4 regions of the Janthinobacterium sp. BHSEK genome follow, and region 1 is predicted to be linked to each of the others. Evidence: predicted binding sites of a transcription regulator. Region 1 holds the regulator's gene; each other region holds the start of a gene.
The links. Region 1 encodes FNR, which switches genes on or off when oxygen is low (the NO sensors DNR and NnrR bind a similar motif). Its sites were predicted from a motif close to TTGATNNNNATCAA; they were not measured.
Positions count from the first base shown of each region.

Region 2: AC0V2Y_RS03085 (bacteriohemerythrin) is a predicted target of FNR. The motif match lies at 2,117-2,130, and genes of this name have one in related genera.
Region 3: cydD (thiol reductant ABC exporter subunit CydD) is a predicted target of FNR. The motif match lies at 2,463-2,476, and genes of this name have one in related genera.
Region 4: AC0V2Y_RS22385 (XrtA system polysaccharide chain length determinant) is a predicted target of FNR. The motif match lies at 3,197-3,210, and genes of this name have one in related genera.

Region 1 is NZ_JBWBYV010000005.1:62,584-68,104, reverse strand. It holds gene AC0V2Y_RS02905 (response regulator) at 1-1,364, opposite strand, end outside; gene fnr (fumarate/nitrate reduction transcriptional regulator Fnr) at 1,604-2,362, shown strand; gene AC0V2Y_RS02895 (FixH family protein) at 2,489-3,013, opposite strand; gene ccoG (cytochrome c oxidase accessory protein CcoG) at 3,068-4,450, opposite strand; gene ccoP (cytochrome-c oxidase, cbb3-type subunit III) at 4,455-5,375, opposite strand; gene AC0V2Y_RS02880 (cbb3-type cytochrome c oxidase subunit 3) at 5,368-5,521, opposite strand, start outside.
Region 2 is NZ_JBWBYV010000007.1:1,673-7,193, forward strand. It holds partial or broken gene AC0V2Y_RS03075 (TonB-dependent siderophore receptor) at 1-456, opposite strand, end outside; gene AC0V2Y_RS03080 (hypothetical protein) at 784-1,635, shown strand; gene AC0V2Y_RS03085 (bacteriohemerythrin) at 1,643-2,041, opposite strand; gene AC0V2Y_RS03090 (hypothetical protein) at 2,341-2,496, opposite strand; gene AC0V2Y_RS03095 (hypothetical protein) at 2,637-2,822, opposite strand; gene AC0V2Y_RS03100 (PepSY domain-containing protein) at 2,958-5,504, opposite strand.
Region 3 is NZ_JBWBYV010000001.1:110,460-115,980, reverse strand. It holds gene AC0V2Y_RS00570 (amino acid ABC transporter ATP-binding/permease protein) at 1-714, opposite strand, end outside; gene cydD (thiol reductant ABC exporter subunit CydD) at 711-2,399, opposite strand; gene AC0V2Y_RS00560 (GbsR/MarR family transcriptional regulator) at 2,537-3,088, shown strand; gene AC0V2Y_RS00555 (PEP-CTERM sorting domain-containing protein) at 3,401-3,967, shown strand; gene AC0V2Y_RS00550 (hypothetical protein) at 4,137-4,316, shown strand; tRNA gene AC0V2Y_RS00545 (tRNA-Arg) at 4,398-4,472, opposite strand; tRNA gene AC0V2Y_RS00540 (tRNA-Pro) at 4,567-4,643, opposite strand; gene glmM (phosphoglucosamine mutase) at 4,779-5,521, opposite strand, start outside.
Region 4 is NZ_JBWBYV010000067.1:14,881-20,401, reverse strand. It holds gene AC0V2Y_RS22405 (hypothetical protein) at 1-744, shown strand, start outside; gene AC0V2Y_RS22400 (S1 family peptidase) at 741-1,523, shown strand; gene AC0V2Y_RS22395 (N-acyl amino acid synthase FeeM domain-containing protein) at 1,527-2,273, opposite strand; gene AC0V2Y_RS22390 (XrtA/PEP-CTERM system exopolysaccharide export protein) at 2,474-3,097, opposite strand; gene AC0V2Y_RS22385 (XrtA system polysaccharide chain length determinant) at 3,341-4,870, shown strand; gene AC0V2Y_RS22380 (XrtA-associated tyrosine autokinase) at 4,890-5,521, shown strand, end outside.

The sequences.
Region 1 (5,521 bases):
TCGACGGGCGACAATTCCATGCGGCGCGCCTCGATCTTCGAATAGTCGAGCACGTCGTTGAGGATGCCCAGCAGCGACTGGCCCGCCACGCGCACCATGGTCAGGTACTTGCGCTGTTCCGTATCGAGCTTGGTATTGCCCAGCAAATACACCATGCCCAGCACGGCATTGAGGGGCGTGCGGATTTCATGGCTCATGTTGGCCACGAAATCGCTCTTCGCACGGTTGGCCGCCTCGGCCCGGTCGCGCTCCTGTTCCAGCTCCGCCGCGCGCGATTCGAGTTCCTGCTGCAGGCGGTCGCGCTCGCTCATCAGGCCGTTGAAGGCTTCCGTCAGTTCGCCGATCTCGTCGCGCTGCTGCACGGGAACGGGAGTGAAACGGCTGCCGCTGGTGCGCAGCGCCTGCAGGGTGTCGCGCAGGCGCACCAGGGGCGAGAGCAGGCGCACGGTGACCCAGCCCAGCACGGCTGCGGCCAGCAGCGAGGCGAGGATGCTCCACAGCACCAGCCGGTACAGCACGCCGTCGAACGGTTCGAAGGCGTCGTCGAGGGGCAGCGAGGCGGCCAGCAGCCAGTTCACCGATTTCAGGCGCTTGAAGCTGTTGACGGCCGTGATGCCGCGGCTGTTGGTGCTGACCATGCTGCCTTCGCCATCGTCCTTCAGCAGCTGGGTGGTCGTCAGGTTGGCGTTCGGCAGGCGCGGCTGCAGCAAACGGCTGGTATCGGGGTGCAGCACGTAGCGCGGCACGGCGCCGCGCGTGAGGATGAAGTAATAGCCGCTCTTGCCGATCTTTTCCGAGCGCAAGCGCCCCAGCAGGTTGTCCTTGTACAGGCGCAGCACGCCGATCACCACGCCGGCCACCTGGCCGTCGGCGGCCAGCACGGGCGCCACCATCTGCACGATGGGCATGCCGCTCGATTTGCCCAGCATCGGCTCGGTGATCATGGGCTGGCGCGTGCGCAGCACGGTCTGGAAATACTCGCGCTCGGCGACGTTGATGCCGGCGCGCCCCGCCACTTCTGGCATGTCGGCCACGACGGCGCCGTGCGCGTCGAGCACCAGCACGTCGTCGAACAGCACCAGCATCGAGCGGCGCGAATAGTATTCGCGCAATTGGGCGGGCTGGGCGATCAGTTCCGGCGGCTGCTGCCGGGCCGTCAGGGTGACGATCTGCAGCAGCATCCCCAGCTTGTCGTCGAGCTCGGCGGCGGTGCGGCTGATCAGGGACGACTGCTGGCTCAGCAGTACCCGGGTGAAATCGTCGCGCATGTGCTGCACCTGGATCATGGTGACCAGCGCGATCATGGCGATCGAGGTCAGGCTGGTGGCCAGCGCGACTTTTGCTTTGATGCCGAGAGGCTTCATGATTTCCTTTTCAGTACCGGGCGGCACAGGCGGCAAATAATGCTGTCAGGAATTTTCCTATCAATACCCCAGCTTGGCAAGCGCCGCCACGCAAATTGCCCTCTCCGCATGGGCTTTTGACGATGTTGCCATATAATTAAAGGCGGGACGTCGTTTATTCGGTGAAATTGCGGTGAAATTGGCACACGGCAACCCTGTATGCAGTAAACTTGTTGTTGCATTTTCTAAAAGGTACCGACATGACTGAAGCGCTACTCACTCCAACCTTGCCCACAGTGACCGTGGAAGCGTTGCGTGCGCGATGCTCGACCTGCAGCATGCATCAATTGTGCCTGCCGATGGGCCTCGATGTGGGCGACATGGACAGGCTGGACCAGATCATCGGCCGCCGCCGCAAGATCGTGCGCGGCGCCTCGCTGTTCCGCATCGGCGACTCGTTCCAGAACCTGTACGCGATCCGCCTGGGCCACTTCAAGACCTACCAGATCAATCCGGGCGGCGAAGAGCAGGTGACGGGTTTCCAGATGGCTGGCGAACTGCTGGGCATGGACGCCATCAGCGCCGACCGCCACCACTGTAATGCGGTGGCCCTGGAAGACAGCGAAGTGTGTGAAATCCCGTTTTCCAGCCTGGAACAATTGCTGGGCAACATGCCGACCCTGCTGCGCCATTTCCACCGCATGATGAGCCAGGAAATCACGCGCGAGCAAAGCGTGATGCTGTTGCTGGGCAATATGCAGGCGACGCAGCGCTTTGCCGCCTTCATCGTCAACCTGGCGTCGCGCTATGAAGCGCGCGGCTATTCGAGCAGTAAATTCCAGTTGCGCATGTCGCGCGAGGAAATCGGCAACTACCTGGGCCTGACCATCGAAAGCGTCAGCCGTTTATTGTCGAAATTCAAGAAGGAAGGCTGGCTGCGCGTCTCCAACCGAGAGATCGAGATCCTGCAGCCGGCGAAATTGAAGGCCATTACGGCCGGCACGGACGTCTGCAAATAACAGCACCGTCAAAACCTACTGCGCGTCGCGCTTTGCGGCCTGCGATGCTCGCTGTGCTCTAGCACAGCTGCGCTTCTCAGCCACAAATCACTGCCGCTCGCTACGGTTTTTTCCCGGCGCTGTACGTTATAGCTCTTCATCCGCGTGCAGCGCGATGCTGCGTTGCAGCGGCCAGGTCCAGATACCGGACAGGCGCCACTCGCGCTTGTCGTTTTCCACCAGCACCTGCCAGCGGCTGCGTTCGAGCATCGGCAGCGCCACGGAAAAATTGCCGGCAGCATCGGGCTGCACCAGCAGCTTGATATCCTTTTCCGGCAGGGTCGCATGCGCCAGGTGCAGCAGCAAAGGCCTCTGGTACGCCTTGCCGAAGCTGTGCACGGAACCGCTCAGGCGCGCTGCGGCGACGTCATACGCCAGGGTCGTATCCATGGCCAGGTCGCTGGCGATCGTGTCGCGCTTCAAATCCTGGTTGATGGCCTTGCCCTGCTTGTAATAGTCGCCCACCACCAGCGCATCGGGTTGTGTAAACGCGATATAACCCATGAAGCTGCCGACGACCACGGACAGGCCGGGACCGATCATCAGCAGCCATGGCCAGCGGTGCTTGTACCACGGGGCAACGGGGGCTTGCAGTTTCAGACTGTCGGACATGCTATTTCTCCTGTGTAAATGGCCGGCCCCCATGCGGGGACCGGCCTTCCTGCATTAGCGCGGCACGATGAAGACCGCGCTTTCGCGCACGTGCAGCGACGGGTCGTCCAGCGAGTGCAATTCGATTGCAATCTTGTTCGAACCCTTCTCGCCGACGCCGTGCGGCACGCGCAGGCGGATCGGCCAGCCCAGCGTTTCCGTCGGCTGCAACGTCACTTCCTCGCGTGTCAGCAAGGTCAGGCCCGGCAAGCCGGATGCGCTGATTTTGAAATGCTGGCTTTGCTCGGAGGTGTTCATGATCTGCAGGCGGTAGACGTTTTCGATCATGCCGTCTTCCACTTCGCGTCCCATCGAACCGCGGTCGCGGATCACGTCCATTTTCAGGGGCGTGCGCAGGGCCAGCGAAGTACACACGGCGATGATGATCAGGGCCAGGATGGACGTGTAGATCAGCACGCGCGGGCGCATGGCGCGCTGGCGGATCTGCTTCGAATTGAAGTTGTTTTCCATCGCATGGTCGGTGCTGTAGCGTATCAGGCCACGCGGCCGTTCGACCTTGTCCATCACGGTATTGCAGGCATCGACGCAGGCGGCGCAGCCGATGCATTCATACTGCAGGCCGTTGCGGATATCGATGCCGGTCGGACACACCTGCACGCACAGGGTGCAGTCGATGCAGTCGCCCAGCTTGTCGTTGTTGCCAGCCTTCTTGCTCATGGCGCCGCGTGGTTCTCCGCGCTTGGCATCGTAGGTGATGATCAGCGTGTCCTGGTCGAACATGGCGCTCTGGAAGCGCGCGTAGGGGCACATGTATTTGCACACCTGCTCGCGCAGCCAGCCTGCGTTGCCGTAGGTTGCCAGGCTGTAGAACAAGACCCAGAACCATTCCCAGGGACCGAAATTGAGGGTGGTCACCTCGCGCGCCAGTTCCTTGATCGGCGTGAAGTAGCCGACAAAGGTAAAGCCCGTCCACAGGGCGATGGCGCCCCAGACCAGGTGCTTGGCCGTCTTCTTGAATGCCTTGCGCACGGAGGGACCCTGCCTGTCGAGGGCCATGCGCGCGCTGCGCGTGCCCTCGATGCGGCGTTCGACCCACAGGAAGATTTCCGTGTATACCGTTTGCGGGCAAGAAAAGCCGCACCATACCCGCCCGGCAATGGCCGTGACGAGGAACAACAAATACGCACAGATGATCAGCAGGGCCGCCAGATAGATGAAATCCTGGGGCCACAGCACGACGCCGAAAATGTAGAACTTGCGCGTGGTCAAATCGAACAGCAGGGCTTGCCTGCCATTCCAGGTCAACCACGGCAAGCCGTAGAACGCGAGCTGGGTAAGCCATACGCATACCCATCGCCAGGTAGCGTAGCGTCCTTTGGCCTCGCGAGGGTAGATTTGCTCGCGGGCCGCATACATCTTGATGACTTGAGGTTCCATTACATCATTTCACGGGCGTCTGGGGATTCGACAGGCTCCAGACATACGCCGACAGCACGTGTACCTTGGATTCGCCGAGGAAATCGCTGAAGGCCGGCATGGTGTTGCTGCGTCCCTTGCGCACGGTTTCCATGATGGTATCGGCGCTGCCGCCGTACAACCACACCTTGTCCGTCAGGTTAGGCGCACCGAGCATCTGGTTGCCCTTCGCATCGGCGCCGTGACAGGCCATGCAGGCGCCAAACTTGGCCTTGCCCAACACGGACTTGACGGGGTCCGAGGTGGAACCGGACAGGCTCAGCACGTAATGGGCCACGTTCTCGACATCCTTTTCGGAGCCCAGCGCGGCGCCCATCGGCGGCATTTGCCCATTGCGGCCGTGCAGGATGGTGGTCTTGATGATGTCGGGTTCGCCGCCATACAGCCAGTCCTTGTCCGTCAGGTTGGGGAAGCCCTTGTTGCCGCGCGCATCCGAACCGTGGCATTGCGCGCAGTAGGTCAGGAACAAACGCTGGCCGATGGCTTGCGCCTGCGGATCGGCCGCCACCGTCTTCAAGTCCTGGCTCAGGTACTTGTTGAACAGGGGACCGTAGTCGGCTTCCGCCTTCTTCAGCTCTTCCTCGTACTGGCCCGTCGATTTCCAGCCCAGGCTGCCGGCATAGTTGCCCAGGCCCGGATACAGGAACAGGTAGGCCAGCGCGAAGACGATGGTGATGTAGAACAGCCACATCCACCAGCGCGGCATCGGCGTATTGAGTTCCTTCAAGTCCTCGTCCCACACGTGGCCCGTGGTGCCGTCGGCGGGGGCGCCGGCGGCCACTTTCACTTTCGACTGCGAGTACAGCAGCACGCCGCAGCCGATGATGCCCAGCAGGGACAGCACGATGACATAGATATTCCAGAAGCCATTGGTAAAGTCAGCCATGGTTGCGCTCCTTCGCCAGGTTCATTTCGGCCTCGGCCGGATAGTCGAGCGCGTCGTCGGCGAACGGCAGGCGCGCCGCCGCGTCGAAGTCGCTATTGCTGCGGCTGAACGTCCACCACAGGATGCCCACGAACGTCGTAAAGGAA
Region 2 (5,521 bases), on a different contig from region 1:
TTGCAGCGGCGCATTGCCGCCGCGCGCCATGCCGTCGATCTGGATATTGTTGATGCCGAAGCCGCGCGCATAAAACGTCGTGCGCTCCGTGTCGTTCTGGCCCACCTGGATGCCCGTCGTCTGCGCCAGCGCCTGGTCCAGCCGCACGGCGCCCAGGTCGTCGAGCAGCTGGCGCGTGATGACGCTGACCGACTGCGGCGTCTCGCGCAGCGACAGGTCCATGCGCGTGGCGCTGCGGGCTTCGCCAGCCGTGTACGACTGCGTGCCTTCCGTGGTGGCCATTGACTGGCCCAGCACGGTGACGGCCGGCATGGTCACGTCAGCCGGGGCGGCGTCGGCGGCCAGTGCGGGCAGGGCCACGCCAGCGGCAAGGGTGAGCAGACTGATGTGTAGTAGATGGGGCAGGGGGCGCAAGGCGGGCAGGCGCGAAGAAGAGAGGACGGTGGTCGATTGCATTATTTTCCTGGTGTATTTTTAGTCGTGAGGGTTCCTATCTCGTCTGGCGAGTGGCGCAGTGGCTGGGGGGATGGCGTGACGCTGGCCCGGGATCTGGCTCGGATAGCAGTTCCGCCCGCGCATGGCGGCGGAAAGGTCGTGCATGATTCCAGTCATGATTTGTGAATAAGAATCATTATCAATATAATGGGTATTTGCCAAATAATCAAGCGTGCGCACCAAAATAGTGCAGGCGGCGGAGCGCAGGCAGCCCAAGGGCGGCGCATCGTCCGGCCTTCTGCGATAATGCAGGCGCTGACAAAATATTTTCCTTAATGAAAGAAATGCATGCGTACATGGATCGCCTGTGCCGGATGGTTGTGTGTCGTGTCGCTGGGCCAGGCCCAGGAGCACGCGCCGCCGGCCGTGCCCGCGCCGCTGCAGAGCGCCAGCGCGCCGCCCGCCGCCGCAGTCGTTCCGCCCCCCCTTGCGCCGGCCACGCCCGCTGCGCCAGCGCCGGCGGTGAGCGCAGAGGAAGCCCTGCCATCGCAGACGGTGACGATCACGGCCAGCAGCGACGCCAAGGCGCCGCGCGTGCGCTTCACGGCTTACCGCGACAGTTATCTGACGGCCCGGAAAGTGTGGCAAGTGTCGAGCGGCAGCGTGGTCATGGCCCTGCGCCTGATTCCTGCCAAGCTGAGCGCCACCATCGACGACGTGCGCGTGGCCTTGCAAGGCAATGGCGCCCCCGTGCCGGTCAAGGTGTCGGCCGGCGGCGTGTTTGTCGTGCCGCTCAACGATGATATCGCCGCGCAGGATGGCACGTTTTTGGTGAACAAGGGCAGGGGCGAACTGACGGCCAATATCGTGCTGCAGCCGTCCGTGGCGCGCGATGCCTGGAACGTCACGCGCGTGGGGCAAGTCCTGCACGACGCCCGCCGCGCCGTGCGGGCCATTACGCCGTGGTACAAGCGGCCGTTCGCCAGCGACGTGCAAGCGCTGGCCTTTTGCGCGGCCGAGCGGGGCAGCGCCTTGCAGTTGATGGATGGCGAACAGCTGATCGCCACCCTGCCCATGAACGAGGCGGCCGTCAACGACATCAACCAGCCCGTGTTTTGCAAGATTTTCGACGGCGAAGACAAATATCCGGGACACTACCGCGTGGTCTTGCCCGAGCAGGCGACGGTGCTGTTGCTGTAATTAACTGCTAGTTAGGCTGGCGCTGCACCAGTTCCAGCGCCGCCGCCAGGGCCAGGTCCATGGTGGCCTGGTGGAAGATCAGCCATTGCGGCAACAGCGACAGCGCATGGCGCCCCTGTTCCAGGTCGCCTTCATCGACGGCGGCCCAGGCATGGTGCAAGCCGCTGAGGACGCGCGCATGCTGTTCGCGGTGATTCGCCAGCGAGGGAAAGCCGATTTGTTCCATCAAATCCTCTTCCTCGCGGAAATCGCGTTCGACTGCCGCAATCAGCTCGCGGAACGCCACGCTGAAATGCTGGTCGCTCAACTGCCCCAGCCGCGCCAGCTCCTGAAACAGCGCCTCATGCGCCTCGTCGATGACGGGAACGCCCAGCGCCATCTCATCCTTCCAATGCGAGTTACCCATGCCGATACCCCCGGTTAAGTCCGTCGCGGTGCGAAGCGGACTGTTCCAGTGTGGACGCAGCGAAGGGCGAAATCCATGATCTGGATCAAAGTATGCTGAAGAGGGGATCAGGAAAGCCGCCGGCGAAGAGAACAAATTCCCACCCGCAACAAAGCGGTTTTTAACGCTGAACACCACTAGCGGGCGCCGCTGAAAAACGCCGCCGGCAAGGCGTCTTTGACGCAGACAGTACGCTAGTACGGCAAGTCAAAGCAACGCAGCCAGCGGCGCGCTTGTTCAACTGCCCTCAGCCGCGCGTATTACTGCTTGGGCCAGTGGGCCCACATGCCCTGCGCATCCACATTCGGCACCTGCATCTGCTGCCCGGCCGACGTCTGCATCGCATCCCTCAGCACGAGGGGCACGAGCATCAGGGCCGACAAGGCAAGGCAGAGCAGCACTTTGAGCGTCAACATGGTCGTCTCCCGGTGTCCCGGCGGCGGCGCGGGGATGCGGCGCCTGCCGGTCACGTCCTATGTACTACCATGCTTGCAGTTTAGTTCATCTGATTGAAACTTCAACTAGTTGCTGTGACGCACTGCACCAGTGACGCCTTTTATTTGGCCTTGCGGCTGCGCCGCGGCTTGCCTGCGGCGGGCAGGAAAGAGTCGAACCACACTTGCGTCAATTGCCGCGTATTTTTCGCCGCTTCGCGCTTGACGGCGGCCGTGGCGTGGCCGCGCGCCGTGTTGGCGATGCGGTTGGCGGCGCTCAGGTACATGCTCATCCAGGGGTTTTTCATGGCTAGCCTCGCAGACAGTGGGTGGGGCGGCGCGCATGTTGCCATGCCGCGATGCCCCCACTGTAGTCCGATGGCTGGCCATGACCGTGCGCCTGCCCACATAGCCGGGCGGTGCCGGCGGCGGGCTGATGCAGATCAATACACGTCGCGGCGGTAGCGTCCGGCCGCCAGCAGGGCGTCGAGGCCGTCCTGGCCCAGCACTTCTTGCAGTACAGCATCGATTCCCGTCGCCATGCCTTGCAGGCTGCCGCACACGTAGACGATGGCGCCTTGCGCCAGCCAGCCGCGCAGCTCGCCGACGTTGGCGCGCAGGCGGTCCTGCACGTATTCGCGTTTGCCGCCATCGTTGCCGTCGCGCGAAAAGACCAGGTCCAGGCGCGCCAGGTGGCCAGCGTCCAGCCAGCCTTGCAACTCTTCGCCGCAGACGCTGTCAAAAGCTTGCTGGCGCTCGCCGAACAGCAGCCAGTTGCGGGCCAGCCCCGCCCGCTGGCGCGCGCGCAGGTGTGCCCGCAGGCCGGCCAGGCCGGAACCGTTGCCGATATAAATGCAGGGCACGTCGACCAGGGCGGGGGCGAAGGCAGGATTGGCTTGCAGGCGCAGGCGGATGGGACTACCCAGCGGCGCGAAGCGCGTGAGCCAGCCGGAACAGACGCCGTAGCCCCCGTTTTCGCCGCCCGCGTGGCGTTCCTGGCGCACCAGCAATTGCAGTTCGCCATCGGACGGCAGCGACGCGAGCGAATAGCTGCGCGGCGCATGCGGGGCTTTGTGCTCACCTTGCGCGTCGCCTTCGCTGCCATCCGCGTTGCACCCGATGATTTCCGCCAGCGCGCCCGCTTCCCAGCTGGCATCGATCGGACCCGTCAAGGTGATTTCATGCAGTTCGCCGCCCAGGCTGCCCGGGTTCAGCAGCACGCGGCGCGCCAGGCGCCACTCTGCATACGATGCCTCTTCCTGCACGCCGATGGCATCGATGGCGCTGCCGCTGCAGCGGGCCAGCGCTTGCGACCAGGCGGCCAGGGCGGCGGGATCGTGCTTGTCCACTTCGATCAGCGGGAACATAGGCGTGGCGCCCAGCGCGCGCAATTGCTGTTCCAGCGCATGGCCAAAGCCGCAGAAGGCGCTGTAGTGGCGGTCGCCCAGGGCCAGCATGCCGAAATCCAGGCCGGCCAGCGGCGTGCCCGCCGTTTGCTGCAGCAGGCGCGCGAAGCGGCGCGTGCCGTCCGGCGCCTCGCCTTCGCCAAAGGTGCTGGCGACGATCAGTGCCCGTTCATACTGGCGCAATTGCGCGGGATCAAGCTGCTCCAGCGACTGCACGTCGACGGCCACGCCCGCCTGCTGGAGGGCGCGCGCGCTTGCCAAAGCCAGGCGCTCGGCCTGTCCCGACTGGCTGGCGTAGGCCACCAGGGTCGGTAAACCTGTGTCCGTCTTGCCCGGCGCGCCGGCGCCCAGCAGCGCGCGCTGCGCCTGCACGGCCCGCTTGGCCTTGCGGCGGCCCAGGTACAGCATCCAGCCCGTAACGGCGAACAGGGGCAGGCCCAGGCTGGCCAGGGTGACGATGATGCGGCCGGGCAAGCCAAAATACGTGCCCATGTGCAGCGGATAAATGATGTTGACGAGGCGTGCCCCCAGCGCCTGCTGGCTGTACGGTTCGTTTTCCGTGAGCGTGCCGTCGGCCGGCGCAATGCTCATGCGGCTGCGCGCCCGTTCGTGCGGCGCATCGCTGGCCAGCCACGTGAATTGCACGGCTTCGCCGGGGCGCACGGGCAGGCGCACGGTGGCCAGGGTCCAGCCGGGGGCGTGCCGCTGAAAGCTGGTCCAGGCCAGACTGACGTCGACGGGCGGTGCATCTTTCTTAGCTGAACCCTTTTTCGCGGGCGCCTGCGCCGTGCGCGGGGGCTTGCCGGCCCAGGCGTCGATATTGTCGCGCACTACGTCATAGCTCCAGTAAATGCCCGTCAGGGTCAGCGCCACATAGACCACCAGGCACCAGGTGCCGGCCACGGCGTGCAGATTCCACAGGAAGGGGCGGCCTTTTAATGCAGGATCGAAGGTCAGCCACGTGCGCCAGTCCAGCGGACGGCGGGGCCAGCGCAGATACAGGCCGGAGAGTGCCAGGCCCAGCAGGCACAGGGCCAGCGCGCCCGCCACTTGCCGGCCCGGATCGCGCGGCAGCAGCAGCCAGCGGTGCAGCGATTCCGTCCACTCGAAAAATGCCGCGCCCGCCAGCGCCGGCTGGGTCGCGCCCGTGTACGGGTGCAGATAAATGGACTCGCCGCGCCGCTGGCCGTTTTTCGGTGCGAAGAACAGCCGGGGCGCGGTGCCCGCTTCCGCATACATGGTGATCGAGGCCACACGCTGGCCGTGTTCGGTAGCCGCGATGCCGGCGAGCTGGGCCGGCGTCAGCGGGGCGCGCGTTTCCACAGGAACATGGCGCACGCCGGGGTTCATGACATCGAGCAGTTCATCCTTGAAGGCCAGGGTGGCGCCGCTCAGGCCGATGATCACCAGCACCGTGCCGGCCGTGATGCCGATGAACCAGTGCAATTGAAACCACAGTTGCTTCCAGTTCCAGTGCCAGCGCCGTTGTTGCGCGACGGCGGCAAGCTGGCGCCGCTGGCCGGTTTCCGGCGCCTCATCGGCGCCGGCGCGCGGCAGGGAGTGTGGCAGGGAGGAGGTCGTCATGGCGGCTTTCGATAGCG
Region 3 (5,521 bases), on a different contig from region 1:
CGAGCGGTCGATCTGCCCCAGCGCGGCGCAGTGGGCGTCGATGCGGCCGGCCATCACCAGGTCCGTCTGGCCGGCCACCAGGTCGATGGTGCCGGAGCGCAGCTTTTCGATGGCGCGTGTACGCACGATGGCGGGACGGCGGGCGCGCTGCGCCACGACCCAGCTGATGCCGCCGCCGGCGGCCAGCAGCCACGCGGCCAGGCCCAGGCCCAGCTGCCACCGCATCACGCCCAGCGCCACGCCGGCCAACAAGGCCGCGCACAAGGCCGTGAAAGCGGGCACCAGCAGGCGCAGGTACAGGGCTTCGAGCGCGTCGATATCGGCCGTCAGGCGGAACAGCAGCCTGGCGGGCTGGCGCAGCAAGCGGCTGGCCGCTTCCGGGCGCGACCAGCCGCGAAACAGTTGCACGCGGATACTGACCAGCGCGGCGAACGTGGCGTCGTGCGTGACGAGGCGCTCCGCATAGCGCGACCCCGTGCGGCCGATGGCCAGCAGGCGGATGCCGGCCGACGGGCCGAAGACGTCGAACACGATGGCGGTGGACGCATGCAGGCCGGCAATCGAAGTGGCCGTGATGAACCAGCCGGACAAGCCCAGCAAGGCCATGCCGGCCACGGCCGTCAGGGCCGCCAGCATGGCACCGCCGACCAGCTTGCGGGGCTGGGCCAGCAGCAATTGCCGCAGGACGGGGTGCGATATCAGGGATGTTTTCATGCGCGCTCCTCCTCCTTCTGCGTCGCCGCATCGACCCGCACCGTGCGCTGCAGCCGGCCAGCCAGCACGGGGTCGTGCGTGGCGACAAGCATGGTCTTGCCTTGCGCCAGGGCCAGCAAGGCGTCCGTGACGCGCGCCGCCGTTTCGCTGTCCAGGTGGGCCGTCGGTTCATCGACCAGCAGCAAGTCCGCATGCGGATGCAGGGCCACGCGGGCCAGCGCCAGGCGCACGGCCTCGCCGCCGGACAGGCCCTGGCCGCCATCGCTGAGCATGACGGCCGGCTGCGCCTGGGCCACGCTGGCCAGGTCGGCCAGGTGCAGCGCCTGCGTCACGTGCGCGGCCTGCGCCCCTGCGCGGCCCAGGGTCACGTTCTGGCTGACGGATGCGGCAAACACATGCGGACGCTGGCCCATCCACGCCATGCGCTGGCGCAAGGTATTCACGGTGTTGTCGCTCAGGCGCACGCCGCCGATGCGGAGCTCGCCGCCGCTGGCGGGCAGCAAGCCGGCCAGCAAGGACAGCAAGGTGGTCTTGCCCGCGCCGCTGGCGCCCAGCAGGGCCACGTGTTCGCCTGCGCGCACGCTCAAGTCGAAGCCGTCGAACACGGGCGCTTCGCCGGCATGGGCAAAGCGCAGTTGATGGATGTCAATGGCGGGCGGCGGCGCCACCGCCATGGCGGCGGCGGAGACGGCGGCCACTTCCGCACCGAAGCCAGGCAGGGGCACGCCCTCGGCGGCCAGGTCGTGCAGTCCGGCCAGGCCTGCCTCGCCGGCCGCCTTGTCGTGCCAGACGGCGGCCAGTTCGCGCAGCGGCTCGAAGAACGCGGGCGCCAGCAGCAGGATGAACAAGCCCTGCCCCAGGCTCAGTTCGCGGCCCCAGGTGCCGAAATCGAGACTGCCCAGCAGGGAGAAGCCGATGAACGCTGCCACCATGGCCACGCCCAGCGCGGAAAACAGTTCCAGCACGGCGGACGACAAAAAGGCGATGCGCAGCACCACCATCGTGCGCCGGCGCACGGATTGCGACGAGGCGTCCAGCCGCGCGGCCGTGGCATCGACGGCATCGAGCGCGCGCAAGGTGGCCAGGCCGCGCAGGCGGTCCAGCAGGAAGGCGTTCATGCCGCCCATTTCCACCATCTGCGCGCGGCTGGCCGCTTGCGCGCCCATGCCCACGAGGGCCATGAAGACGGGAATCAGGGGCGCGGCGATGAGCAGGATCAGGGCGGCCGTCCACGACAGCGGCGTCACGGCGGCGAGGATGACGAGCGGCACGAGCATGACTTTCCAGCGCGCCGGCTTGTAGCGCACCAGATACGGCACGATGGCTTCGGCCTGCTCGGCGATGACGCTGGCCGCCTGGCCCGACTGCGCGCGCCGGCGGTCCAGCGGCGAACGGCGCGCCAGCGCCTGCGCCACTTGCCCGCGCAAGGTGGACAGATGCGCGCGCGCCGCCGCATACATGCGCCGCGCGCCCCACGCTTCACAGCCGGCGCGCAGCACGCCCAGCAGCAGCACGCCGGCGGCCGGCCACAGGGCCGCGCGCCACGGTGCGCCATCGAGCATGGCTTGCACGGCCCAGGCCAGCAAGGCCGCTTGCGGCAGCCACAGCAAGGCGGCGCCGCCTTGCGCCAGGCTGGCGGCACGGGGAAGAATAAAGCGGGGCAAGGACAGTGGCGAGGTCGTCATCTTATACTTTTTGAGTTTTCAGAATTTTCTGTAAATTCGATTTTTTGTATAATACTGCGAAACATGACATATATCAATTGACCCTGGCGGTTTGGCGTGAAAAAATTCAGATAATTATGAAAACTCAAAATATCCAAATGACGCCGCTGATCCTGACCTTCGTCAGCCATTTCGGCGAGATGGGCAGCCGCTGGGGCTTTAACCGCACGGTGGGGCAAGTGTACGCCTTGTTGTTTGTCGCGGAGCATCCTTTACACGCGGATGAAATCGCGGAACACCTGAGTTTCTCGCGCTCGAACGTGAGCATCGGCCTGAAGGAATTGCAGGGCTGGGGCTTGATCCGCCAGTCGCGCATTCCCGGCGACCGGCGCGAATATTTTTCTTCGCTGGGCGATGTGTGGCAAATCTTCCGCGTGGTGGCCGCCGAGCGCCGCCGCCGCGAGGTGGCCCCCACCCTGACGGTGCTGCGCGAAGCGCTGCTGGCGCCGGCCACGGAACCGGTGGATCAATATGCGCAGGAGCGCATGCGCGAAATGTATGAACTGGTCGACCTGGCCAACACCTGGTTCGACGACTTGCAGCGCCTGTCGCCCGAATCGATGGCGCAACTGATGAAAATGGGCGCCAAGGTACAAAAGCTGCTCAACGCCAAGGATCGCCTGTTTGGCGTCAGCAACAACAGCGACTGAAGCACCCGCCGCCTCCCCCAAGCAAGGACGTCGCTAGCACAAGCTGGCGCGCCTTGTCACGCCATTTCCTCCTGCCATGTTGGCTATCGCTGGCACAGCCGTACATAGCCGTATGCGATGTTGTCAACTGAACCAATAGTATTATTTAAATTGTATTAATTTACATCAAGAGTAAGCTTGCATTTGCGTACTCAGTACGCGCAGGAAGTAGCTAAAAAGATAGCTAAAAACGGGCAATGGGATGACTTCCACGGCAGGCAGGGACGCATCCCTACACGATGAAGCAACTGTCTCAAGCACAAGGGGATTTTCATGAAAAGCATAAAGAGCATTGCCGTCAAGGCATCCATGCTGGCCGCAATGACTGTACTGGCAAGTGCGGCGCAAGCGGCCACCTGGGTCGATGTGGGGCCGGCCAGCGGTTTCGTCATCGCCGGCAGCACCGTCACCTATTCGCCATCGCCGGCATTGGAGGTGAAATATTATGACGATAATCTGGTGCCGCAGAGCCCCTCGGACATCCAGGGCTATATCAATGGCGTGTTCGGCAGCAGCCTGGGCGCCGCCGTTTCATATTGCGACAGCGCCACGTCGGGCTGCACTGCCGGCACCACGGCGGGCTTGAGCGGCGGGGTCAATTCCTATACGAGCGCGGCCGCCTATGACTATCTGGCCATCCATTTCGGCCAGGGCGAACTGGTATTCCACTGGGCCGCACCCGTGGCTGCCGGCACCACCTTCACGATCGAGGGCCTGCCCAAGGATCTGAGCAACTACAGGGCCTTCATTTCCGCCGTGCCGGAGCCTGGAACCTATGCCATGCTGCTCGCCGGCCTGGGCCTGCTGGGCTTCATGGCACGCCGCCGCCAGGGAAAGTAAGCATCATCAAAGCCTCATGACGGCAGCGGTGCACCGTGCCCGCTGCCGCTTTCAATGCCAGCCGCATCTTTACGCCGCGTTTGCGGCGCCAGGTCCACTGTTTACACCATTTTTAGATCCCCCTCGCTATGCTCGACGGCATCAACTGCTGATCGACGAGGGAGAGCTCATGCACGAACAACCGTTTCGACCACGCGCGCGTAACGTGATCCGCCAGCACCTGCCCGTGCGGGAACGGCTGCGCCTGGCCCGGCTGGCCAACAAGAAAATGGGAGCGGTAATCTCTGCGCTGCTGTGCGCGGCGCCGCTGCTGTACTTGCTGAGCGTGGTGCTGTTTGCGCAGCCATGACACGGCCTGCAGGCAAACGATGAACAGAGATGAAGAAGGATGGCAATGCGACAGCTTGTCGACTGCATGACCAGCAAGGACTGGTCCGCCCAGAGGGAATCGAACCCCCATTCACGGTTTAGAAGACCGTTGTCCTATCCGTTGAACGATGGGCGGAAAGGTGCAGCATTTTAGTCTATGCGCGCCAGCAATGCCAAGGCGTCGCAGAATAGAAAACGGGCTGTCATTTCTGACAGCCCGCTTATGACTTTGGTCGGAGTACAAGGATTCGAACCTTGGACCCCCTGGTCCCAAACCAGGTGCGCTACCGGGCTGCGCCACACTCCGAAGACAAGATAATAACGCCTCCCCACAATTTCGTCAATTGCCATAGACGAATTAGGTGGAAATAACTATCGCTCCCGCTTGGGTGCTTGCTGAAAACGTTCAGGGCAAGGCAGTACAACGCCGCCCTGGGCGTTTTCAGCTGCCGACCTTGTCGGCGATGCGGCGCGCCATCGATTCGGCCTTCTCCTTGTCCTTCGCTTCCACCATCACGCGGATCAGCGGCTCGGTGCCCGAAGCGCGGATCAGCACGCGGCCCGTGTCGCCCAGTTCGGTCTCGACCAGCTCTTTCTCGGCCACCATGGCGGCATTTTTCTGCCAGTCGAAACCGGGCGCCACGCGCAGGTTGATCAGGGTTTGCGGGAACAGCACCAGTTCGGCCAGGCATTGCTGCAGGCTCTGGCCGCTGCGCTTGAGCGCGGACAACACTTGCAGCGCGGAGACGATGCCGTCGCCCGTCGTGTGGCGGTCCAGGCACAGCAAATGGCCGGAACCCTCGCCGCCCAGTATCCAGCCCTTTTCCTTCATGACTTCCAGCACGTAGCGGTCGCCCACCTTGGCGCGCGCAAAACCGATGCCCTGCTGCTTGAACAGCACTTCCAGCGCCATATTCGTCATCAGGGTACCCACGGCGCCGGCCACGGGGCCCGTCGCCAGGCGGTCCTTGACCATAACGTACAACAACTCGTCGCCGTTATACAAGCGGCCCGTGGCGTCGCACATGATCAGGCGGTCGGCGTCGCCATCGAGGGCGATGCCCAGGTCCGCGCCGTGCTCGACGACGGCTTCGGCCATGGCCTTGGTCGCCGTGGCGCCAAAGCCCGCGTTGATGTTGAAGCCATCGGGCTTGTTGCCGATGGCGATGACTTCCGCCCCCAGCT
Region 4 (5,521 bases), on a different contig from region 1:
GGCTACAGCGCCGGCTATGGCGAACTGCTGCGGCTGCTGCAGCGCGTGCGCGTGCAGCCCGCCACGCGCTACACCCTGGCGCTGGACGTGCGCCGAAGCGGCCCCATGCCCGTGCTGCAGGTGCGCCTGTGCCAGCGGCAATTGCTGTATGCGCAAGGCTGCGTGTCCGTCCCCCTGCGCCTGCGTCCTCATCCGACCGGCAGTCCGGCGGCGGTCTGGCAGCACTACGACGTGCCGTTCGACAGCGGCTGGCTGGGCGCGGGCGCCTGGCTGCTGCGCCCGCCCGTGCAGCTGGAACTGGCGGCCAGCGGCACGGCTGACTCGTCCGTGCTCGAAGTCGACAATCTGAGCTTGCGCACGCCCGGCGGCGAGGAATTGCTCGCCAACGGACGCTTTACGCAGGCCAACAATTACTGGTTTTTCAGCAGCGACCACCATCACTTGCCATGGCATATCAAGAGCATGGCGCTGCACGTGCTGGTGGAAACGGGCTGGTGCGGCGCACTGGCCATGCTGGCCCTGCTGGCCATGGCCGGCACGCGCCTGCTGCGCCAGGCCAGGGGGGGCGATCCAGGCGCGCTGGCCTGCGCCGCCGCCCTGCTGGGTTTTCTCGTCGTCGGCCTGTTCGACAGCCTGCTCGACGTGCCGCGCATCGCCTTGCTGTGCTATCTGTTGCTGCTGTGCGCGCTGCTGAGGCCCGCCCACTCCCCGCCACCTCCTGCCCTTGAAAGCGCGCCGCCATGAAAGCCCTGCCGTTGACATTCCCCTTCGCCCTGCTCACCTGCCTGGCCTGGCTCCTGGCCTGCGCGCCGTGCCGCGCCGACGCATCGCTGGCGCAGACCATCGCGCGCGTCAAGCCGTCGATCGTCGGCGTGGGCAGCCTGCAAAAGACGCGCACGCCGCCGATGAATTTCATCGGCACGGGTTTCGTGGCCGGCGACGGCTTGAGCGTGCTGACGTGCGCGCATGTGATCCAGAAACTGCTCGACGCGAATCCGAACGAAGTCATCGGCATACTCACGGGCCAGGGCGAGGTGGCGCAATTTCGCCCCGCCAAAGTCCAGGCGCTGGACACGGAACACGACCTGGCCTTGCTGCGCCTGGCGGGCGCGCCGCTGCCCGCCCTGGCGCTGGGCGACGCTGCCACGGTGCGCGAGGGCCAGGCCCTGGCTTTCACGGGTTTTCCGCTCGGGACCTTGCTCGGTTTGCACCACGTGACGCACCGCGCCACCGTGTCATCGCTGACGCCGGTGGTCATGCCCAGCGAAAACGCGCAGCGCCTCGACGTCCGGCGCCTGGCGCAGCTGCAAAAGGCGCCCTACACCGTGTTCCAGCTGGACGCGACGGCGTATCCGGGCAGCAGCGGCAGCCCGCTGTTCGATCCCGAGACCGGTCTCGTCTACGGCATCGTCAACATGGTGTACGTCAAGGGCCTGAAGGAGGCCGCCATCAGCGCGCCGAGCGGCATCACCTACGCGATTCCGGGCGGCTACATGCAGGCGATCTTACTGAAAAGCAAATAAACCTCAGTTGCGCCCTTGCCTCAGCCGGTCGGTAATGCCGGGCTCATCCCATGTCGGAAAAAAAAAGGGGTAAAACGACCGTTCACCCCCATGCTGTTCCATCAGGCCACCGTATTTGCGGATCTGGGCCCCCATGTAGTCGAGGTCCAGCCGTAGCAGCACGGCCGGCGCCCCCACGCGCGTGCACTCGCGCTCGCCGCCGAAGTCCTGGAAGCCCAGCATGCGCTTGTAAAACACCACGTGGCGCGGATTGACTTCGATCACGTAATCCGTAAAGCCGTGAATATTGTGGGCATAGATATAAGAAATATGAATCAGCGCCGCAAACACGCGCTTGCTCACACCCTTGTCGATGGCCAGGCGCGACGGCTCGCACAGGCGCCGGCCCTGCTCGCGCAGGACGTCGAGCTTGTCGCGGAAGTTTTCATCGGCCGGCAAGCCCGTCTCGTCATTGTCGAGGCACAGGGTCATGGTGCCGACGGTGGTGCCCGCCGTTTCCGCGAACAAGGTGATCTTGTTCAAGGCGTGCGCGATGCCGGGATCGACGGCATAGCCGCGCCAGCCGTACATCTTGCGGATCAGCAAGCTGGCCGCTTCACGCCGGCCACGCGAATTGGCCATGCGGATATGAAAGCGCTGCAGGTCGAGCTCATGCTCCATGGCCGGGTCGATCTGCCCCTCGCCCACCACCAGGTCGCTGAAAGTACCGGGCGTGTCGAAGGAAATAATGGGTTCATCTTCAAAGCTCATCTTGTCCTCACGTTCATCGGCAGCCGTCGAGACGGACTGAAGCCAATGCCTTGTGACAAGACAAAAACGGGAGAAGTTCCCACCTTTAGCTAAAAAAACAGAAGAAATCTGTCTTTAGATAGCAAAATAACACGATGAAATTTGCCGAAAAGTACAAAATGACAAATATAAGTGCTGTTTTGATATTGTCGAGCCCGCTGTTAAAAAAAGCTTTCCGGGATCAATAAAACGTCGCCCGGCCGCATCATGACATTCGCGGAAATATCGCCCTCCTTCAATAAATCGTCGAGCCGCACGCGCAGCTGCTGCTGGCTGCCCTCGCGCACGCGGATGATGCTGGCCTTGTTGCCGGCCGCGAAATCGGTGATGCCGCCCACGGCGATGAGCACGTCCATCAGCGACATGCCGAGCCGGTACGGCAGCGCCTGCGGCTTGGCCGCCTCGCCGATCACGCGGATCTGCTCGCCATACGGCCCCGAGAAATTGGTGACGATGACCGTCACCACGGGCTGCTGGATGAACTTGCTCAAGGCTTGCTCGATGTCGCGCGCCAGCTGGGTCGACGTCTTGCCGCTGGCCTCCAGGTCTTCCACCAGCGGCGTGGTGATCTTGCCGTCCGGCCGCACGGCCACCGTCAGCGACACTTCCGGATTGCGCCAGACGATGATGTTGACGGAATCGCCCGGCCCGATCAGGTAATCGTGCATGGGCGCGCTGTCGTCGGCGGGCGCCAGCGGATAGCGGGTGCGGCAGCCTCCCAGCAGGCCGGCGGCACCGGCCAGGAGCAGCGTGTTGCAGACAAATGCACGGCAAAACGGATTCATGCGGAGCCTCTTCGAGTCGATGGCGCGTCCATGGCCGGCCCCGCAGAACCAGCCTGGGCCGCGAACTTCCTATGATTATTAAAAGCCGGCAAGTGAACCTTGAGGCGTATCAAGAAGCAATCATCTTGGGAAATCTTGCTCGACAGGCGCCCTATACTTTGCTTACTCAACAGACAAGCATTTCTTGCAAGACGCCGTCGCCCGCCCGTCTGCCGTGCAGCACCGTTACCTGAAGGAAGCGACATGGAGCAATTGATACAGCAACTGCTTTCCAGCCTGAAAGGCATCTGGAAATACCGCTGGCATGCGGTGCTGGTGGCGTGGCTGGTGGCCATCGTCGGCTTCATCAAGGTGATCAGCCTGCCCGACGACTTCCAGACGTCGGCGCGCGTGTTTGTCGATACGCAAACCATCCTCAAGCCGCTGATGGCCGGCATGACCAGCGTGCCGAACACGGAACAGCAGGTGGCCATCATGAGCCGCACCCTGCTCAGCCGGCCCAACGTGGAGCGCGTCATGCGCATGGTCGACCTCGACCTCGATTCGAAGACCGTGCGCGAGCACGAGGCCCAGCTCGATGACCTGATGAGCCGCATCAAGATCACCGGCACCAACGCCTATGACATCTACACCATCAGCTACAGCGGGCGCAACCCGAAGCTGGTGCGCGACGTGGTGCAAAGCCTGCTGACCATCTTTGTCGAAGGCAGTTTCCAGGGCAAAAAGGGCGATTCGCAGAAGGCGGTGCAATTCATCGACGAGCAGATCAAGAATTACGAGGACAAGCTGAGCGCGGCGGAAAACCTGGTGAAGGAATTCAAGATCCGCAACAACCTGCTGCTGCCGCGCCAGGGCATCGACTACGGCAGCCAGCTGCTGATGTCGTCCGATAGCCTGAACAATGCCAAGCTGGAGCTGGTCGAGGCGGAACAGGCGCGCAAGGCCATCCAGAGCCAGATCGAGGGCGACGAGCCCGTGCTCGACATGGAGCCGAACGCGTCGTCCATCACGAATCCCGAACTCGACGAGCGCATCGCCTCGCTCAACAAGAACCTCGACAACCTGCGCATGCAATTTACGGAATTGCATCCCGACATCATCGCCTCGAAGCGCCTGGTGGCCCAGCTGGAAGAGCGCAAGATCGAGGAAAGCAAGCTGAAAACGGCGTCCGGCGACCCGGGCAAGAACTACAGCCCCATGCTGCAGCAGCTGAAGGTGGCGCTGACGGACGCGGACGCCAAGGTGGCCGCCATCCGCGCCCGCGTGCAGGAATACAGCGCGCGCAATGAACGGCTGCTGGCGCAGAGCAATGCCGTGCCCGAGGTGGAATCGCAGCTGGCACAGCTCAACCGCGACTACATCATCAACAAGGAAAACTATGAAAAGCTGATCGGCCGGCGCGAAGCGGCCAAGCTGTCGGGCGAACTCAGTTCCACCACCGAGATGATGGCCTTCAAGATCATCGACCCGCCCACGGTGCAATATGCGCCCGTCGGCCCGAACCGCCCGCTGCTGTTCAGCGCGGCGCTGGGCGTGGCCCTGGTGGCCGGCGTCGCCGCGGCCCTGCTGATCAGCCAGGTGCGCCCCACCTTCCTCAGTCCGTCCGAACTGCGCGACGCGACGGGCTTGAACGTGCTGGGCACGGTATCGATGAACTGGACGCCGCTGCAGCAGGTGCGCCGCCGCCGCGCCCGCTATGGCTTCGGCGCCTGCCTGGGCAGCCTGTTCGTGCTGTACGGCGGGGTCATGACGGCCGCGCTGCTGAAATTCTAGAGCCACCAGGGGAGCGACGATGAGCAGCAAGGACAGCGGCAAGCAGGAACCCACGATCCTGGGCGTGGCCGAGGCCAGCGTGCCCTATGGTGCGGATGGTCCGGAGGTGGCCGCTGGCGCGGATGGCGCGCAGGCGGCCCGCTCGCCCCAGTACCGGCCCCTGAACCTGGCCCGGCTGGCCGAGCAGGGCATGCTCACGCACGATGGCGGGCGCAGTTCGGTGGCCGAGGATTTCCGCATCATCAAGCGCCCGCTGCTGCGCCAGGCGCGCGCCAGCGGCGCCGAGGCCATCCGCCACGGCAACCTGATCGTCGTCACCAGCGCCATGCCCGGCGAAGGCAAGACGTATTGCGCCGTCAACCTGGCCATGAGCATCGCCATGGAAATGGATATCACAGTGCTGCTGGTCGATGCCGACGTGGCGCGCCCGTCCGTGCTGAAAGTGCTGGGCCTGCCGCCCGAGCCGGGGCTGATGGACGTGCTGCTCGACCCGCAGCTGGCGATGGCGGACGTGATCCTGAAAACCAACGTGGCCAACCTGAGCATCCTGCCCGCCGGGCGCAGCAACAAGCATGCGACGGAACTGCTGGCCAGCCGGGCCATGAGCCGCTTGCTGGCCGAGATCGCCAGCCGCTACGCCGACCGCGTCGT